Regions from separate parts of the Paenibacillus sp. FSL R7-0333 genome, predicted to be linked through region 4. Evidence: riboswitches for the same ligand, from Rfam matches in the RefSeq annotation. Region 4 holds a riboswitch; each other region holds the start of a gene.
What was found. A riboswitch is a leader RNA that binds a small molecule or an ion and turns the genes downstream of it on or off. The one in region 4 is predicted to bind cyclic di-GMP.
Positions count from the first base shown of each region.

Region 1 (4,462 bases), 4.4 Mb from region 4:
GCTGAACAGACCAATCTGCTGTCGCTCAATGCTTCTATTGAAGCCGCCCGTGCAGGCGAGCATGGCCGCGGGTTCGCCGTTGTTGCCCAGGAGGTCCGCAAGCTGGCCGAGGAATCCACCGCTTCAACCAAAGAGGTGTTCGGTCTGGTACGCAGCATCGAAGCGGATATCAAGCAGGCTATCGATAACATCGCCATCAATGAAGAGGTAGTCCAGGTGCAGAATGAGATGATTACGGAGACAGCCAACATTTTTGCTCAAATTGTGCATAGTGTCCAATACATAACCGAGCAGATTGCCTCCTTTTCCGCAGAGAGTGACCTTATGCTGGAGAGCGCGCTCAAGATCTCCGGGGCGATCGAGAATATCTCAGCCATCACCCAGGAGACCGCCGCAGGGACGGAAGAGGTATCCGCAGCGATGAACGAACAGATTCATGCTCTTCAATCCGTAGCTGAGGAGACAGAGAAGATGACCTCCGCGGTCTTCAACCTACAAAAAACGATTCATATTTTCAAATTTTAACCTCAGCACAAAGAGACACGCCTGCGGAATTTTCTGCGGGAGGTGTCTCTTTTTTTGGGCAAAACAAAGATTGTTATGTAATATTCACAAATTGTTGAAATTGTGCATAAGGGTAAAAACCGTGCTTTGCACTTCTTTACTATAGTCGTTCTATTGTCATAGCTTGTCTATAAGCTAACATCTCACATCACTATTACTTAAGTCCTATCACCGAAATTTGTAATGCTGTATATCTAGTGAATTCTTAATGTTTTGCAGTAAATCAGGAATGTAATGAGTCTTTGTGCTCACTTCCCACATTAATCAACCTAAATGGCCATTTGCATTTTAAGACTTTAGTCTTCCAGGGACAACCATTTTCAAAAGTTTGAAAATCCAAATATTTAGCCATTTTCACTCCTGAATATTCGCCAAATTCCGAGTTTCTTCTCACAGGGGTTATTGACAAAAGAGGAGCAAGGAATATATTGTAAAGGAAAATTCTCCACAAATTCATTTATAACCGCATACCGGCAAAATTCACCGAAAGGGAATGACGCAAAGCCATGGATCTACAGTCTCATTTCTGAAGTGGGATCATGACAGCCAGGTTGCTGAAAAACTGTGAACGCCTTAGGTTTCGCGTTTGATTATGGTGATTCGTGCAACAGACCTGTGCTCCAATGGTGAGTACAGGTTTTCTATTGCTGACGTATACAAATAACAACTTGCGGGGTGGATGTTCTGAAGACAGTTGCAGATTATATGGCGGAAGCATTACGCAATCTGGGAGTCACTCATTCTTTTGGAATCATAGGCAAGTCTATTTGCCCCATCGCTTTGAAAATGGTTGACTACGGTATAGAGTTCATCCCCGGCCGGCACGAATCCAGCTCCGGCTTCGCCGCCGGCGGTTATGCTCTGAAGACCGGCAGTCTCGGGGTAGCCTTCGGCACCTCCGGTCCGGGGGGAACGAATCTGCTCACCGCAGCAGCGCATGCCAAGGCCAATAATCTTCCCGTCCTCTTCATCACCGGACATCAGTCCATCAAGGAGCTGGGCATTCCCCAATGTCAGGATTCCACTTCCTACCTGGCTGATTTGGCGGATATGTTCCGGCCGGCCACCCTCTTCAGCAAGCTCGTTGAACGCGGCGATCACTTCAGCACGATTTTCAACCATGCCCTATCCATCGCCCTCGGTGACCAAAAAGGCCCAGTCCATCTCTGCATTCCGTTTGATGTGCAGACAGAGCGGCTCGCGGAATGCCGGATTGTTCTGCCGGAACGCGAGGGACTAGTCAGTTATCAGAACTATGACCGGGTCATCTCGGCGATTAATCAATCCGCTAGGCCGCTGATCATTGCCGGTAAAGGCGTCAACCGCTCAGGTGCCCATCAGGAACTGGTTCAGCTGGCCGAAACCTTCAACATTCCTGTAGTCACCTCTCCAGGCGGCAAAGGTGCAATAGCTTATGATCACCCGCTCTACCACGGTCCTGTCGGCGTTGGCGGCTCCTCGCACGGCGATGAATTGCTGAACAACAGCGACCTGTTCATTGTTCTGGGCTCTCGTCTGAGCGACATGACCATCTGCAACCTGAAGCCGGAGAATCATCCGCAGCAGCTGATCCAGTTCGATGTAGATCCAACCTTTGTCGGCAAAATACTGTCCTCATCCACCATCGCTGTCGGCGGGGACTTAAGGGACAACCTGGCACTGTATCTTCAGAAGCTGGACCCCTCTACGGTCACCAGGCATGAAATCACAATCTCCAATGCTTACAATGACGAGTTGCCCGTGCTGGCGGGACTCTCTCTGGCTTCGGTAATGAGCACGATGAGCGACTTGATTCCTTACAACAGCAGCGTTTTTGTAGATGACGGCAGCCACGGGTTCAATGCTGTGAAATGGTTCAATGTCCGCAGGCCCGGCAGCTTCATATTCGATGCCTACTTTGCTTGCATGGGCAATTCAATTGGCATGGCGATCGGCGCCAAGACGGCTTCTCCCGGAGAGACAGTCTTCTGCATTACCGGTGACGGCTGTTTTATGATGCTCGGAACTGAAATAAACACAGCCGTTTGCAAGGACATTCCGGTGATTTTCATTGTGGTGAACAATAAGCAGCTGGATATGGCGCTTAAGGGTATGGAGAAAACGACCGGCCGGATTGACGGTACGATCTTCGAGGTTCCGATGGATGCCGTGAAATTCGCCGAATCGCTGGGTGCAGCCGGCTTCCGCTGCGAGACGCAGGAGGAGTTCGCTGCCGCAATCCGCGAAGCTGTGGCACTTAACAAGGCAGCTGTCATTGAGCTGCTGACTGACCGTGATGAAATGCCTCCTACGGCCCACCGCACGCTGGATCTTACGTAAGGAAGCCGTATCCGCACACCTTTTTTAACCTACTATCAGGAGGACATATCGTGAACAAGAACATGAACAGCGGACTCGATCATTTCACTGATCTCTCAGGAGATTATGGGGCCAAGGCCCTGGCTCCGATCAAAGAGCATTTTCCGGAATTAGCCGAATATATCATGGGCAATGCCTATGGCGATATTTTTCAGCGGACCACGATTGGCTCTGACTGGAAGGAGATCGCGGTGATCTCGTCGCTGATTACGATGGGACAATATGAACAGCTGGGGGTTCATTATGTAATGGCGCTCCGCGTTGGCATGACCGTCGAGCAGATCAAGGGTGTGCTGCTGCATCTGACGCCTTGCGTCGGTGCCCCCCGGGTGATTTCGGCCTTTAATGTGCTGCTGGATACCCTGGAGGAGATCAAAGAAAAATCTTCATAAATCTACAAATTTCGACTTTTGATTGCACGTTTCAGTATGATCTGGTTATAATGAAGGCAAAATATCCCAAATCAAATTGCGGTTTTGTCGAATAGAGTCGCAGGAATAACGTTTTGGAGGTATTGGAAATTACACTTAGGGAGAGATCAACATGGGACAATTTATTTTGAAGACAGATACTGCGAAGAAAGTAATCAATATTGAGCTGGAGGGAACCTTCTCTAACGAGGACGGGCTCAAATCTATACAGGCTTACCAGCAGACTATTAACCCGATCAGCCCTGCTGAATATGCACTAGAGATCGACTGCCGCAAGCTGAATGTAACAGCTCCTGATGTTGTACCGCTGCTTGAAGGCTGCTTCATCATGTTCAAGGCTGACGGCTTCCAGAAAGTGAGTCTTACCCTGGAAAATAACCCGATCCTCAAAATGCAGCTGGCACGCCTGGGCCGCAAAGCAGGACTTGAGAATCTGGAGATCACTTCAACCGTACAAGCTTAATAAATACAAATTAAACCTAAATCAGCCGCTTGAAACGCACAGGTTCATTCATTAAACCGACTGCTAATGCCGGAAGAGAGTTTTGTAAGAAGCAGATTCGTGAGAAGTATAGCTAACAAAACTTTAGGAGGTCTGTACTATGGCGGGGATTCGCATTAAGGACATTGATATCTACCATCCAGACAAAAGAATCGGCAATGACTTTTTCATACAGCATTTTGACGATAAAGGTATTGATATCCGTGGACTGCTGGCTACTCTAGGCCGTGAAAACCGCTACAGCATCGACAGCCCGGATGAGAATTCCCTGACAATGGCTTTTGAAGCCGCAAGTAATGTTCTGGAGAAGACCGGTCTTACCGGCCCTGACATTGACCTGATCGCTTATGCAAGCCAGACCCCTGAATATATATTTCCTACGAACTCATTGATGATTCACCGCCTGATTAACGGGGCTTCGCATACCATCTGTATTGACAGCAATGCCAACTGTGCCGGAATGACCGCCTCGGTTGAGCAGGTCAGCCGCCAGATGATGGCGAACCCGAGAATCCGCCGCGCCCTGGTCATCGGCTCCGATTACGTGGCACCGCATGCGGACAAAAATGATCCGGTGTATTACGCGAACTTCGGTGATGCCGCTGCC
Region 1 covers NZ_JBBOBZ010000001.1:4,556,062-4,560,523, forward strand. Annotated here, with positions in the region: gene MKY86_RS19325 (methyl-accepting chemotaxis protein) at 1-525, shown strand, start outside; cyclic di-GMP riboswitch class I at 1,027-1,123, shown strand; gene MKY86_RS19330 (thiamine pyrophosphate-binding protein) at 1,270-2,883, shown strand; gene MKY86_RS19335 (carboxymuconolactone decarboxylase family protein) at 2,934-3,314, shown strand; gene MKY86_RS19340 (hypothetical protein) at 3,466-3,816, shown strand; gene MKY86_RS19345 (3-oxoacyl-[acyl-carrier-protein] synthase III C-terminal domain-containing protein) at 3,956-4,462, shown strand, end outside.
Region 1: it holds a riboswitch for cyclic di-GMP, as region 4 does, so the genes downstream of both, MKY86_RS19330 (thiamine pyrophosphate-binding protein) here and MKY86_RS00850 (choice-of-anchor A family protein) in region 4, are expected to answer to the same signal.

Region 2 (4,462 bases), 190 kb from region 4:
GATCAAACTCTCCAAATTGGTATTTAGAAAGAGCGATTGCTCATTTTGAAACATCTGACGAGAATTTACATTCTCTAATTTTGGATCTCACCGAAGTGATTTCCCACTCACTCGTTGTTCAGTTTTCAAAGATCAAGCTCGTTGTTAGTGTCGATGTTGTCGCCACCAGCAACTCTTATAATATATCACGTTCATCTGAGCAATGCAAGCTTTATTTTTGAAATCACTTATTTAAGTAATCTCTCATTTCCTTTGCCGCTCCAACAACGCTTATTTATAATAACCTATCCTTCTATTAAAAAGCAACCTTTATATAAATAAAAATAACCCGCTTAATGATTAAGCGGGTTATTCTCAGATAATGCTATAGTTCACAGCTATTCTTAGTAGAATTTCGCTGCAGTATATTTGCTTGCTAATTTGACCAGTTCTGTTGATGCTGTTTTCTTACCCAGACCTGCATCTACTGTAGTATCAATCGTCACCCATTTGCCGTTCAGGAACACTTCATTCCAGGCATGGTATGAAGTTACATAGCTTGTATTCCCCATAACCAACTTGGTTGGAATCCCTTCACTGCGGAGCATAGTAGCGAACAAGGAAGCGTAATCGTAGCAGATACCTTTGTTGGTAGCCAGTGTGGTGTCGTTGTTCGGAATATAATCTGTGCTTACGCTGTTGGCCAGAGAGTAGTCATATTTCACGTTAGCTACGATGTAATTGTAGATAGCCTTAACTTTGTCTGCATCTGTGGTCAGACCCTTTGTAAGCTGTGCTGCCTTTTGAACGGATTTATCGGAAGAACTCCACTTTACATTCTGTACAGAGCTCAAATATACGGCATTCACATTGCTCATGGAGAGAGATACAGTCTCGGAAGATAGTACTTTGTATTTGTTGCCGGTAGTATTCTCAAGAACGGAGACCTTGTAAGAGCCATTACCTTGTTGCAGCGGGAACGTCTCGGTCGGTTTGGAAGTGTATAAGTTGTAAGTATAGCTGTTATTGTCCTTGGTAATCATGAGCTTCATCTTCTTGTCCTTAGGAACATCGTACGAAACCCCGATAATCCCTTGATCAAGTTGTCCAACATTTAACCAGCTTGAATCTGCATTTGCCGCTTGAGCAGTGCCTGTCTGCACGGAAGTGACGATCACAAAAAGTGTAATCAGCATTAAATAAAACTTCTTCATGGATAAAACCCCTTTCGGTAGCTGGCTGCCATTCTTACGGGAAGGCCCTTTAGCTTTGCGTCCCTACCTTTCGATAGGTTTGCCGTTATCGTATAAGCTTTATCTGTCCAATCTACTACCACATAATGACAGATTCAGAATGAAAACAAACAAAAAAAGCCTCTTCATTCGGTAGCTGGCTGCCATCCATGACGGGAAGGCCCTTTAGCTTTGCGTCCCTACCTTTCGATAGGTTTGCCGTTATCGTGCATTAGCTTTTGATAGTTCTATCTTACCATATCCATCTCTATTATCAAGACCCAATTGCTAGATTTCACCACAAATATACTAAAATTTTATGTTTTTTCGACCTTTATCGCCTTGTCCTGATAGAATCAGGTCAGCTTCGCATGAATGATGAGTCTGTGGGTCGGATTGACAAGCGGATCACAGGTAATGAGGGTCAGAATCTTATCATCATCCTTACCCTTCAGTACTGAAATATCGGTAGGCTCTACAATAGATACATCATATACAACATATTTGTATTCCTGGCCGCTTGTAATAACAGTAATGGCATCCCCTTTACCGACCTCGTCCAGTCTGTTGAACAGCCGCCCTGCCGTTCTTGACCGATGCGCAGCAATCGCTGCATTGCCTACCGCGCCAATCGGAGCTGTCTCCTTCATATGCGCCGCTGCATGCTTCATATTGGTCTTGGTGGCGCCCTCCAGTACAGGCAGCTTCAGATCGATTTTATCGATTTCAATAATAGCGGTGATCTTGCCTCCCACTTCAATCTCGGGCGCTGTAGTGGGAACCGGCTCTTCCGCACCAGACTCTTCAGCCAGCAGCTGGGTGACTTCCGCATAGGGCTTGCTCAGATCCTGGCTGGCAGGAGCCGTAGCCGAAGGAACGATTTCACTGTAGGCCTGTTCAGCCTCTTCCAGCAGCTTCTGCTGCTGACGGTCCTCGTACCATTCGCTTCCTTTGGGGTAGAGCATAATCAGGACCCCGGCAAGTATAATCAAATAGGATAACTTCCGCATGACAATCGCCTCCGCAATATAGAATAAGTGCTTTCCTCCGCAGAATACGGGGAAGATATACGCTCTCTTTAGAATACCCACTTCCGGCTTCCAAAGAAATTAATGATTACTGTAATAAAGGTAACCAGCACCTTGGCCATCAGCACCTGGACTCCCAGCCGGTCAGTCAGTAGATGAATCAGCAGCACCGAAATGCCCAGCACCAGCAGATTCAGCACCATAAATCTCACCAGCTGCATCCGGTCAAAGCCGCCATCCCCGCCTCTGTCCCTTCCCTTGAAGGTCACCTTCTTATTCCAGACAAAGCTGTTGGCCGTCCCGGCACTGTAGGAAATAATCTGTGCAGGGGTGTTAAGCATGCCCAAGGAATGCAGCAGAGTAAACACCGCAAAATCTATGAACGTGTTAAGCAGGCCCACCGCATTGAATTTCAGAAACTGGATCATGCCTGCACGCCAAGCCTTATCTTGCATAATCGCTTTCCTTCCGCGTGTCTTCAGCCTCTGTCTCCGGGTAGCCTCTGGTCTCGCTTACGATATAGAGTGGTCTATCCTTCGATTCGTCATAGATCCGTCCAATGTATTCCCCAATCACGCCCAGCAGCATCAGCACAATGCCGTTAAACAGCAGGTTCACCCCGACAATGGATGCCCAGCCCGGCACGGTCCAGGAGGTGAAGACTTTCTGGAATAAGACCAGAAACAGGTAGATGAAGCTGGAGAAGGACAGGAAGAAGCCGACATAAGAGGCAATTTTGAGCGGCTTGTGCGAGAAGGAGGTGATTCCGTCGAGCGCAAAGCGGATCATTTTTTTGAGCGGATATTTCGTCTCCCCGGCGAAGCGTTCCTCCCGCACATATTCCACCATGGTCTGCCGGAAGCCGACCCAGCTTACCAGCCCCCGTACATAACGGTTCTTCTCCTTCAGGCCGCGCAGCACATCGCAGACCTTACGGTCGATCAGCCGGAAGTCCCCGGTATCTGTGGGAATCTCCACACTGGTCATGCTGCTGAGCAGACGGTAAAAGATTTTGGCTGTCACCTTCTTGAAGAAGGTCTCTCCGTGGCGCTTCAGCCGCTTGGCATAGACTACCTCATAGCCTTCCTTCCACTTGGCGATCATCTGCAGGATCACCTCCGGCGGGTCCTGGAGATCTGCGTCAATCACCACAACAGCCTGGCCCTCAGCATAATCCATACCCGCTGTAATCGCCACCTGATGGCCGAAGTTACGGGAGAAGTCAATCAGCTTGACATGCTCATCCCTATTACTGATTCCGCGCATAATCTCAGCCGTACGGTCCCGGCTGCCGTCATTGACGAACACGAGCTCATAGGAATCCCCGCACTCATCCATCACTTTTTTGAGCCGCTCGTAGGTTATCTGAATGACTTCCTCCTCATTATACATGGGCACAATTACACTATATCTGGCCTTCACAAGGGTTCCTCCTCAATTTATTGTAAGCCACAGCTTCCTTGATGCGCTTCATCAACATCAGCTTTGAACAACTATGCGGCTCTTACAGCTCCCCTCCTAGAATACCCAGGAAGGGAACCAGCGAAGTACATGAATGATATAACTGCTGTTCACCTGCATGCCGGACAATACCGGATAGAACATTACAAACAGGATGGCGGCGGCCGCAATATAGGCGTACCGCAGATATTTGGCACCCTGGAACCTGCCGTCAAGCAGCTTCAGGATGTACACAATGGATAGAATCATAAACGGCACCATCGCAAAGTAATGGTACAGGAACGTCTCACGCGGCACAAGCATCCATGGAACATATTGTGAGAAGAAGCCGATCCAGATCATATACAGGCTCTTGTCCCGGCGCTTCAGGGTGAACCATACAGCGGCCAGCATCGTGAAGATTCCTGTCCACCAGATCAGCGGATTGCCCATCGTTACTATGCTGCTCGCCTTGCCTGCAGGCAAGCCTTCGCCGCCGCTGAAGAACCACACCGGACGCTTCATGAACGGCCACTCCCACCAGGAGGAGGCGAACGGATGTGTAGCTACAAGCTGACTGTGATAGTTGTACATATTCTTCTGGGCATCAATCAGCCCCTTAACGGTGAAGCCCTCTGCCGACGCAGATAGTGAAGGAATGAAGGACAGGCTGTATATGATTCCCGGAATGATAACGAAGAATCCGATGCAGCTGGCCAGCGTGATGATCGTGTTCTTCCAGAAGGACTGATCTGCAGTCCGGCAGGCGGCTTTGAGCTCCTG
Region 2 covers NZ_JBBOBZ010000001.1:393,761-398,222, reverse strand. Annotated here, with positions in the region: rRNA gene MKY86_RS01670 (16S ribosomal RNA) at 1-18, opposite strand, end outside; gene MKY86_RS01665 (transglutaminase-like domain-containing protein) at 384-1,193, opposite strand; cyclic di-GMP riboswitch class I at 1,207-1,287, opposite strand; cyclic di-GMP riboswitch class I at 1,361-1,442, opposite strand; gene MKY86_RS01660 (class D sortase) at 1,568-2,221, opposite strand; gene MKY86_RS01655 (GtrA family protein) at 2,290-2,694, opposite strand; gene MKY86_RS01650 (glycosyltransferase family 2 protein) at 2,684-3,661, opposite strand; gene MKY86_RS01645 (glycosyltransferase family 39 protein) at 3,758-4,462, opposite strand, start outside.
Region 2: it holds a riboswitch for cyclic di-GMP, as region 4 does, so the genes downstream of both, MKY86_RS01665 (transglutaminase-like domain-containing protein) here and MKY86_RS00850 (choice-of-anchor A family protein) in region 4, are expected to answer to the same signal.

Region 3 (4,462 bases), 630 kb from region 4:
GACCCTCATAACAGGCGGGTTTTTACCACACAGCTCCGCAACAAGAAATACCCAATAACAATACGATATGGAGGGTTCACTATGAAACTAGTACTTCTATCAGGCGGCTCCGGCAAGCGGCTCTGGCCGTTGTCCAATGATTCACGCTCCAAGCAATTTCTGAAGGTACTGGCAAGCCCGGCAGGTGAACCGGAATCAATGGTACAACGGGTATGGAGACAGCTGGAGGAGAACGGCATGGCCGGGTCCTCGTATCTGGCGACCGGGCGCAGCCAGGTGGAGATGATCCAGAGCCAGCTCGGCAGCGGGGTGCCGATCATCGTGGAGCCGGAACGGCGGGATACCTTCCCGGCTATTGCGCTGACGGCGGCCTACCTGTATTCCATCGCGGGGGTGTCCCCAAGCGAGACCGTGGCGATTCTGCCGGTGGACCCATACGTGGAATCCTCCTTTTTCGAAACGGTGCTGCAGCTGGAGAACACCATGCTGGTGAGCGGGGCGAACCTGGCGCTGATGGGCGTAGTTCCCGAGCATGCTTCGGAGAAATACGGCTACATTATTCCAACGGGCGCAGATGCGGGAGCGAATGGTTACCTGCAAGTGAGCCACTTCCAGGAGAAACCGGACCGTGTGCAGGCCGAGGAGCTGATCGGCAAGGGGGCGCTCTGGAACTGCGGAGTGTTCGCCTTCCGTCTGGGTTACCTGCTGGATATCCTGCAGCGCAAAGGGCTGCCGCTCAATTACGAGGAGCTGCAGAAGCAGTATAAGCTGCTGTCCTCGATTAGCTTCGATTACGAAGTGGTGGAGAAAGAAGAGAACATCGTCGTGCAGCCTTACGCTGGATTCTGGAAAGACCTGGGCACCTGGAATACGCTGACCGAGGAAATGACCAGTAACCATGTGGGCAAAGGATTCATCACTGCTGACTCCGAAGGCACCTGCCTCATTAACGAGCTGGATATTCCAATCACGGTAATCGGGGCGAAGGATCTGATTATCGCCGCCAGCCCGGACGGCATTCTGGTGACGCACAAGGCCGAGAGTCCGCGGATCAAGGAAGTGCTGAAGACTTTTGAACAAAGACCGATGTACGAAGAGCGCCGCTGGGGCCACTACAAGGTGATCGATTATGTGAAATATGACGAAGGCAACGAGGTGCTGACCAAGCGGATTTTCATAGGCGAGGGTAAAAATATCAGCTATCAGCTGCATCACAAACGCAGTGAAATCTGGACCTTCGTCAGCGGGGAAGCCAGCATTGTCATCAATGAGAAGATGCATACGGTGAAGGCGGGAGATGTGGTAAGGATACCGGAAGGAACCAAGCATGCCATTCTTGCTCTTACCGATGTGGAGTTCATTGAGGTGCAGACGGGGTCGGAGCTGGTAGAGGAAGACAATATCCGTATTACCCTGGACTGGGAGGATATCGATCTACATCAGTTCATTTCGTAGGTATAACTTATCTATTTAACCAATTGTTACAATTTTAAATCAGGCATTTAGAACTATTTTTCAGACAAAATTTGTTTTTACTCTACATTAAATTTGCATATCGACGATACTTACGGTAAGAGGGATTGATCCTTCCAAAACGACAATGGCAAACCTAATCGAAAGATAGGGACGCAAAGCTATAGGGCCTTCGCAAGAGTGGCAGCCTGGCTACCGAAAGGAAGAGAATATTGTGAAAACTTACCGTAAGTCTCGTTTGCTCTGCGCTGTGCTGTCGCTGGCCGTGGTATTGTCTGCTGTACCCGTGGGACTGGGAATCGCCCCGTCCACTGTCAAGGCTGCTTCCTCTACAGGAGCGCCCGTGAACCCTAATGCCTCAGCCGAGGCGGTCAAGCTGCTGAACAGTCTCTATGGGATCTCCGGGAACGGAATCATTACAGGGCAGCATGACTATTTCGAAAGTCCGGATGAGCTGAGCAACAAGCTGAAGGGAACAAGCGGACAATACGCCGCACTGCATGGTTATGAGCTTGGAGCAATCGGTGGACAGAGCGAGAGCGGAGTAGCTGCACAACGCAAAAATATCGTCTGGAGTGCAACGAACTGGTCCAGAGCGGGCGGCATTGTCGCCATGACCTTCCACCAGAATCTGCCGGGCACCAAGTACGAATGGTCCAATGTGCAGAAGCCAATCACTCAGGCACAATTCAACAAATACGTAACTCCAGGGACACCAGAGTATAATGCGCTGATCACCGATCTGGATAAAGTAGCTGTCTCTCTGAAAAGTCTGCGGGATGCTAAGGTTCCGATCCTCTGGAGACCGTACCATGAAATGAACGGCGGCTGGTTCTGGTGGGGCAAGAAAGACAACTTCACTGCACTATGGAATATTATGTATGACCGGTTCGTGAACGTTCACCAGTTAAATAATCTGATTTGGGTATGGAACCCGAATGCGCCGAATGCCAACTCTGATCCCTATGCACGGACCTATCCGGGCGCGGACAGAGTGGATGTGCTGGCAGCAGATATATATAATAACGACTACTCCAATAAATATCATGATGATCTGACCAGCCTGGCTGGCGGCAAACCGATCGGCATCGGCGAGAACGGCGAAATGCCGAACATCTCGAAGCTGAAGCTGACCCAGCAGAATTACGTGTTCATGATGAACTGGGGAAAGATGCTCTATGAGAATAACAGCACGGCTACGATCAAGAATTTTATGAATGACAGCTACACACTGACCCGTGACCAATATAAGGCCTGGTCTGCTCCGGCGGCGGCTCCTAAGCCAACGGCAACGCCAACGCCTACCGCAACGCCTACCGCAACGCAGACTGCAACACCAACGCCGACTGTAACACCAACGCAGACTGCAACACCGACACCAACGGCAACACCAACCGTTGCGCCGATTCCGAAGCCGGTCCCAACCTCCGGTAATACGGAGAGTAAGCCTGCCCAGAATGGCTTGCTTGGTGAATACTTCAAGAACATGACGCTCTCGGGGACACCGGTTATGGTGCGTACCGATGATGTCATCAGCTTCAATTGGCGTCAGAGTACTCCTAATACCGCACTCGGCGCGGATTACTTCTCGATCCGCTGGACCGGCCAGATTAAGCCCGCTTACAGCGAGACCTATCAGTTCTATACTACATCGGATGATGGTATCCGCCTGTGGGTGAACGGCACAGCAGTCATTGACAGCTGGGTCAAGCAGAGCGGAACTGCCCGCACAGGAAGTATAGCCTTGACTGCCGGGCAACTGTACGATATCAAGGTAGAGTATTACGAGAATGCAGGCGATGCGAATGTTCATCTGATGTGGCAGAGCCCCAGCCAGGTGAAGGGAACCGTACCTGCAAGTGCGCTTTTCTCCAGAGCAGGCAACACATCCATACCTGCTCCGGCTGCAACAGCAGTACCGACAACGGTACCAGCAGCGACAGCAACGCCGGCACCAGTAACGACACCAATGCCAACACCAGCACCAACACTGACGCCAGCACCGACACCAACGCCAACACCGGTGCCTACGCCGACAGCGGTTCCTGTTCCCGTTCCTTCTCCTACAGCAACACCGGCGGATCCGCCGGTAGAAGTTCCTGCTGCCAATGGACTGTACGCGGAATACTTCAATAACATAACGCTATCGGGCGAACCCGCTGTAGTGCGTACCGATGCTGTGCTTGATTTCAACTGGCGCCAAGGCACGCCGGATGCCGCTATCGGCATAGACTTCTTCTCTGTCCGCTGGAGCGGAAAGATGAAGCCACTCTACACGGAGACTTATCAGATCTACACCACTTCCGATGACGGTATCCGCGTACGGGTGAACGGTGAGCTTGTGATTGACAGCTGGGTGAAGCAGAGCGGCACCGAACGCATGGGCAGCATCAGCCTGACCGCAGGCGAGCTGTATGATATTCAGGTAGAGTATTATGAGAATCAAGGGGATGCAAAAGCGCGGCTGATGTGGCAGAGTCCAAGCCAGGCCAAAGGAACCATTCCGGCAAGCGCGTTGTTCCTCCCGTCCGCTTAGTAAGCTCATAAGGTCCGCAGCTGTGTTCAACATTGGCGCTGTTACTGGTTAAGACGTTACAATTATAAATCCTGTAAGCCACTCTTAATGGCCCTGCTTACCAGCAGGGCTACTAAGCTATAGAAAGGCAGACAATCCGGCAGGTGTAACCTCCGGGGCCCTGCCGGAGAGTGTGGCTGAAGAAAGGAGATTACATTGAACACTTACCATAAGTACAGGCTATATACAACTATTTTTCCTCTAATCCTTATCCTTTCATTGCTTCCATGGGGGGAAGGGCGCAGTCTGCCCGCAGCCGCCAAGGTTACAGCACCTGCCGCCCCCGCTCCCATACAGCCCATTAATCCTTCGGCCTCCAAGGAGGCTTCCGCACTGTTAAGCTATCTCAGTAATCTCAGCGGCAAGGGGATGATATCCGGCCAGCATGATTACCTGGAGAGCCCCGATGAATTT
Region 3 covers NZ_JBBOBZ010000001.1:829,847-834,308, forward strand. Annotated here, with positions in the region: gene MKY86_RS03470 (sugar phosphate nucleotidyltransferase) at 82-1,455, shown strand; cyclic di-GMP riboswitch class I at 1,593-1,673, shown strand; gene MKY86_RS03475 (PA14 domain-containing protein) at 1,688-4,009, shown strand; gene MKY86_RS03480 (glycosyl hydrolase) at 4,205-4,462, shown strand, end outside.
Region 3: it holds a riboswitch for cyclic di-GMP, as region 4 does, so the genes downstream of both, MKY86_RS03475 (PA14 domain-containing protein) here and MKY86_RS00850 (choice-of-anchor A family protein) in region 4, are expected to answer to the same signal.

Region 4 (4,462 bases):
TGTCTTCCGGTAAATGCTCGGCTTTATTGCTTGATCGGATGTTGATGGCCAATCTATACTTTTTGTGGTCATCGTCTTCAACGTCAACCAGCACCTGAATATGATTGTTTTTGTAACCTAGCTTATAGACATTATCCTCATTGGATAATTTGCATTTTAATACCCCGTACCCTTGATCTAATCCGTTACCCATAGTTCGTCAGTCCCCCTTCTTAGCTATTAATGTTTCCCATAGAAGGCCATAGTAATTCTGAGTAAAAAGGTGTTCATCAGAGGAGGCAAGCTACATTATGAAATGCCTGACCATACGCCAGCCGTGGGCCACGTTAATTGCGCTGGGAGAGAAACAAATCGAAACCCGGACCTGGCGGACCGCCCACCGGGGAGAGTTAGCCATTCATGCTGGGATGCAGGTGAATAAGGCGATCTGCCGGATGGAGCCGTATCAGTCGTTGCTGGCACGTTACGGTTACACTGCGGACAACCTGCCAACCGGCAAGATCATTGCAGTCAGCCGCATTGCGGATTGCTGTGAGGTGACGCCGGAGCTTGCGCAGCAAGGCTGGCCGGGTGGCAATGAATATGTATTCGGTAATTATGCCGAAGGAAGGTATGCCTGGAAGCTGGAGGAGGTTGTTCCGCTGGTACATCCCATACCTGCTAAGGGACGTCTGGGTTTCTGGGAATATCCTGTTGTGGAAGAGGAATTGTGAATTTCTTGACGGCCATGTGCAGAAAAATTGCTCCAGATTGGCTGTCAGCTGGTATAATTGGGATATTCGGCGGGAAATCTTCCTATATATAAGGAGAGTTGTGCTCTGAGGCGGTCTACCGCTGGAGAGGGGCAGGAATGCCGGGAAGGAGCGTATGCATAATAGATGGGAAGCCTTCTAATTGCATGGCTTTGTATGCTTTGTTTGTTTCTTGCGTTCAGGGATCAGGTAAGCCGGAGAATCCTGTACCCGGTAGCTGTGGTGGTGATATGCGGCACATTGGGGTATTGGACGTTGTTAATGTAGCCGCATCCGGGTGATCATTTCATGCAGAAGTCTGCCGCTTGCGGCAGGCTTCTTTGTTATCGCTGCTCCATCTTCTCCATACCCAGATATCTGCGCATATGCAGAGTGGCCTGGGCGGCAATCACATCATCCAGCAGCAGCATCCGTTCGTGATAGCCCCTGCAGACAAATTTGGCTTCAACACCCGTCTCCAGCCGCTGCTGTTCATAGACCTTCAGACCACGGGCGCGCATCCCGGCACGGACCTCCCGCAGATCGGCAGAAGCGGCATGAGCGGCCGACTGGATTACCTCCAGATAAGGTGCAGGCGTGCGCAGCTCAGAGGCTATAGCAGAAGCATCGCGCTCGAAGGCGGATAGAATAAGCGGCAGCAAAATATAGGATTTGACCAGCAGGTTGTCCTGGCTCTCTACTCTTTGCATCCTTCTCAACCCCTCGAAGAGAACGTATATTCGCATTGTAACTCATCCTTCAAAAAATAATCAATGGGTTTTATAAATTAACTCAAATAATGTGATATATTTCACAAAAAAATAAGATGAATTATTTTATATTAAAATTGAAATATTAAAGATTGAAAAAATAAATCAGCTCAAAGGAGAATGGCAATGAGTCATGAAGGAAGCCTCCGCCGTGGTTTGGTATTCGGGATCATTCTAAGTGTTCCGCTCTGGGTATCGATGATTGGCTGGGTTCAGCTGTTCGGGTCTGCCTAGGCGACATTTTATTCAAAATATATGAACTCTATTAGCAGGTGTCGTCCCTATGGGCGGCACTTTTTTTTCGAGCTGAGCTGCCCATAAATAGGTAAAATTTCATTGAACAGGAGCAGATGATGAGTAGAGGTGGGCTGAGGGCGATAAAATAGGACAAATGCATCAAATTTAAATAATACAAATTAATATTATTATAGGTAAGAGAGATAAACGGCTACAGTCAATCCTCTGATTTCTCGACTTTTTTCGTCAGTAGATAAAAAAGAGACTCGCCCCCGAACCCTTATGGTACAAGGGATCAATGAGCAACCGTCGCAAAAATAATTTCAAAAAATATACTGGGAACGGATTGACAACAGGGTGGGGGAGCGGATAAACTGAAATTAGTACAAAAGTAACAAATGTCATAGACTCAACAATGATCTTACATAAGCAAATCTCAATTGCATACCGAAATCATGTACAAACGCAAACCGTATCGAAAGAACGGGACGCAAAGTCAGGAATCTACTGTCTCTAAAGTTGAGGCTAGGGTCGTCCGGCCGCCGTGAAGCTAACCCTTCGTGGCGGTCTTTTTGTTGTTATAGTCGTGTGACAGATTCATAGAATAGTAACTAGGAGGTGTAGACTATTGAAAAAAGGAGTACGTAAAACAGCCGCCATCATTATGGCGGGCCTATTGACCGTATCCAGTGCTTTTACGTGGGGGACGGATGTCAGAGCAGCTTCAGGGGTGCCGTATACGCCAACACCGGTTTTGGGGGTCGCAGGGAATTTTAATGCTTTTATCCTCGGGGATTTTAAACAAGCCAATGATCAGATTGAAGGCCGCCTGGCAGCGGCAGGGGACATTACCCTCTCCGGAGGTTACGGAGTAGCTAGGGCATACAGGGATGCTTCACCGACGGATGTACTTGTGGCCGGTAAGAATTTTGTACATTCAGGCAGTGGAGAGATCTATGGAAATGTGGTATTTGGGGATAGCTTTACAGCCAATGAGCCTGGTGTCAACATCAAAGGCGGGAAGAAAAATGCCAGCCCGATTGATTTTGCAGCCGAGCAGGAGATTCTGATCTCCCGTTCCACAGAGTATGGGGCCTTGGCTGACACGAATGAGATCGGCAATAACAATTATGGACAGCTCAAGATCAGTGCACCGGATCGTTTCAATGTAGTTCATTTGGATGCCTCGACACTGGCGAAGACCAACTATATCGAATTCAACATTGCCCAGAACGCCACGCTGATTATTAATATAAGCGGGTCTACAGTCAATGTGCCGAGCTTTTCAATGAATAACGGCAGAGCCAGTCAGGTATTGTTCAACTTTTACGAAGCTTCTGAGGTGAATATCGCTTATACCTCATTCTTCGGGACGATCCTCGCACCTAGAGCGGATGTTCATTATGCCGGAGCAGAGCTGTACGGGACTCTGATTGCAAAATCTTTTAGCGGCGGGGTTGAGATGCATCTTGGAATGTACGAGGGAGAGGGGCCGCCGCCGAGTCCGACGCCTACCGCAACGCCGACACCTAGTCCATCACCGACACCGACGGCTACACCGACACCGACGGCTACACCAACACCAACGGTAACACCAACACCTACAGTGAAGCCGACACCGACGGTAACGCCTACACCTACAGTGAAACCAACACCGACGGTAACGCCTACACCTACAGTGAAGCCAACACCGACGGTAACGCCTACACCTACAGTGAAGCCAACACCGACGGTAACGCCTACACCTACAGTGAAGCCAACACCGACCATAAAACCGTCACCTACACCTGTGTGCACTCCAACTCCAAAGCCAACACCGACTGTAAAGCCGACACCAACGCCAACGGTGAAGCCAACACCAACGCCGACTGTGAAGCCAACACCAACGCCGACCGTGAAGCCAACACCAACGCAGACCGTGAAGCCAACACCAACGCCAACGGTGAAGCCAACACCAACGCCGACTGTGAAGCCAACACCAACGCCGACCGTGAAGCCAACACCAACGCCGACCGTGAAGCCAACACCAACGCCGACCGTGAAGCCAACACCAACGCCGACCGTGAAGCCGACACCAACGCCGACTGTGAAGCCGACACCAACGCCAACGGTGACCAACACCAACACCGACTGTAAAGCCGACACCAACGCCAACAGTGAAGCCAACACCAACGCCGACTGTGAAGCCAACACCAACGCCGACCGTGAAGCCAACACCAACGCCGACCGTGAAGCCAACACCAACGCCGACCGTGAAGCCAACACCAACGCCGACCGTGAAGCCACACCAACGCCGACTGTGAAGCCAACACCAACGCCGACCGTGAAGCCGACACCAACGCCGACTGTGAAGCCAACAGCGACACCAACAGCGGTGCCGACGCCAACACCAACGGCCGAGTACCGACACCAACGCCAACAGCGGTGCCGACACCAACACCAACGGACCGTGAAGACACCAACGCCGACACCAACACCAACGCCACCGAACCGACACCAACGCCGACAACAGAACCGACACCAACGCCAACGGCAGTACCGACACCAACGCCAACAGCGGTAGGCAGACCGACACCAACACCAACGGCAGAACCGACACCAACGCCGACAGCAGAACCGACACCAACGCCAACGGCGGTACCGACACCAACACCAACGGCACCAACGGCAGAGCCGACACCAACGCCGACCGACACCAACGCCAACGGCGGTACCGACACCAAG
Region 4 covers NZ_JBBOBZ010000001.1:198,875-203,336, forward strand. Annotated here, with positions in the region: gene MKY86_RS00835 (YukJ family protein) at 1-193, opposite strand, end outside; gene MKY86_RS00840 (ASCH domain-containing protein) at 291-713, shown strand; gene MKY86_RS00845 (hypothetical protein) at 1,076-1,441, opposite strand; cyclic di-GMP riboswitch class I at 2,193-2,285, shown strand; gene MKY86_RS00850 (choice-of-anchor A family protein) at 2,367-4,301, shown strand.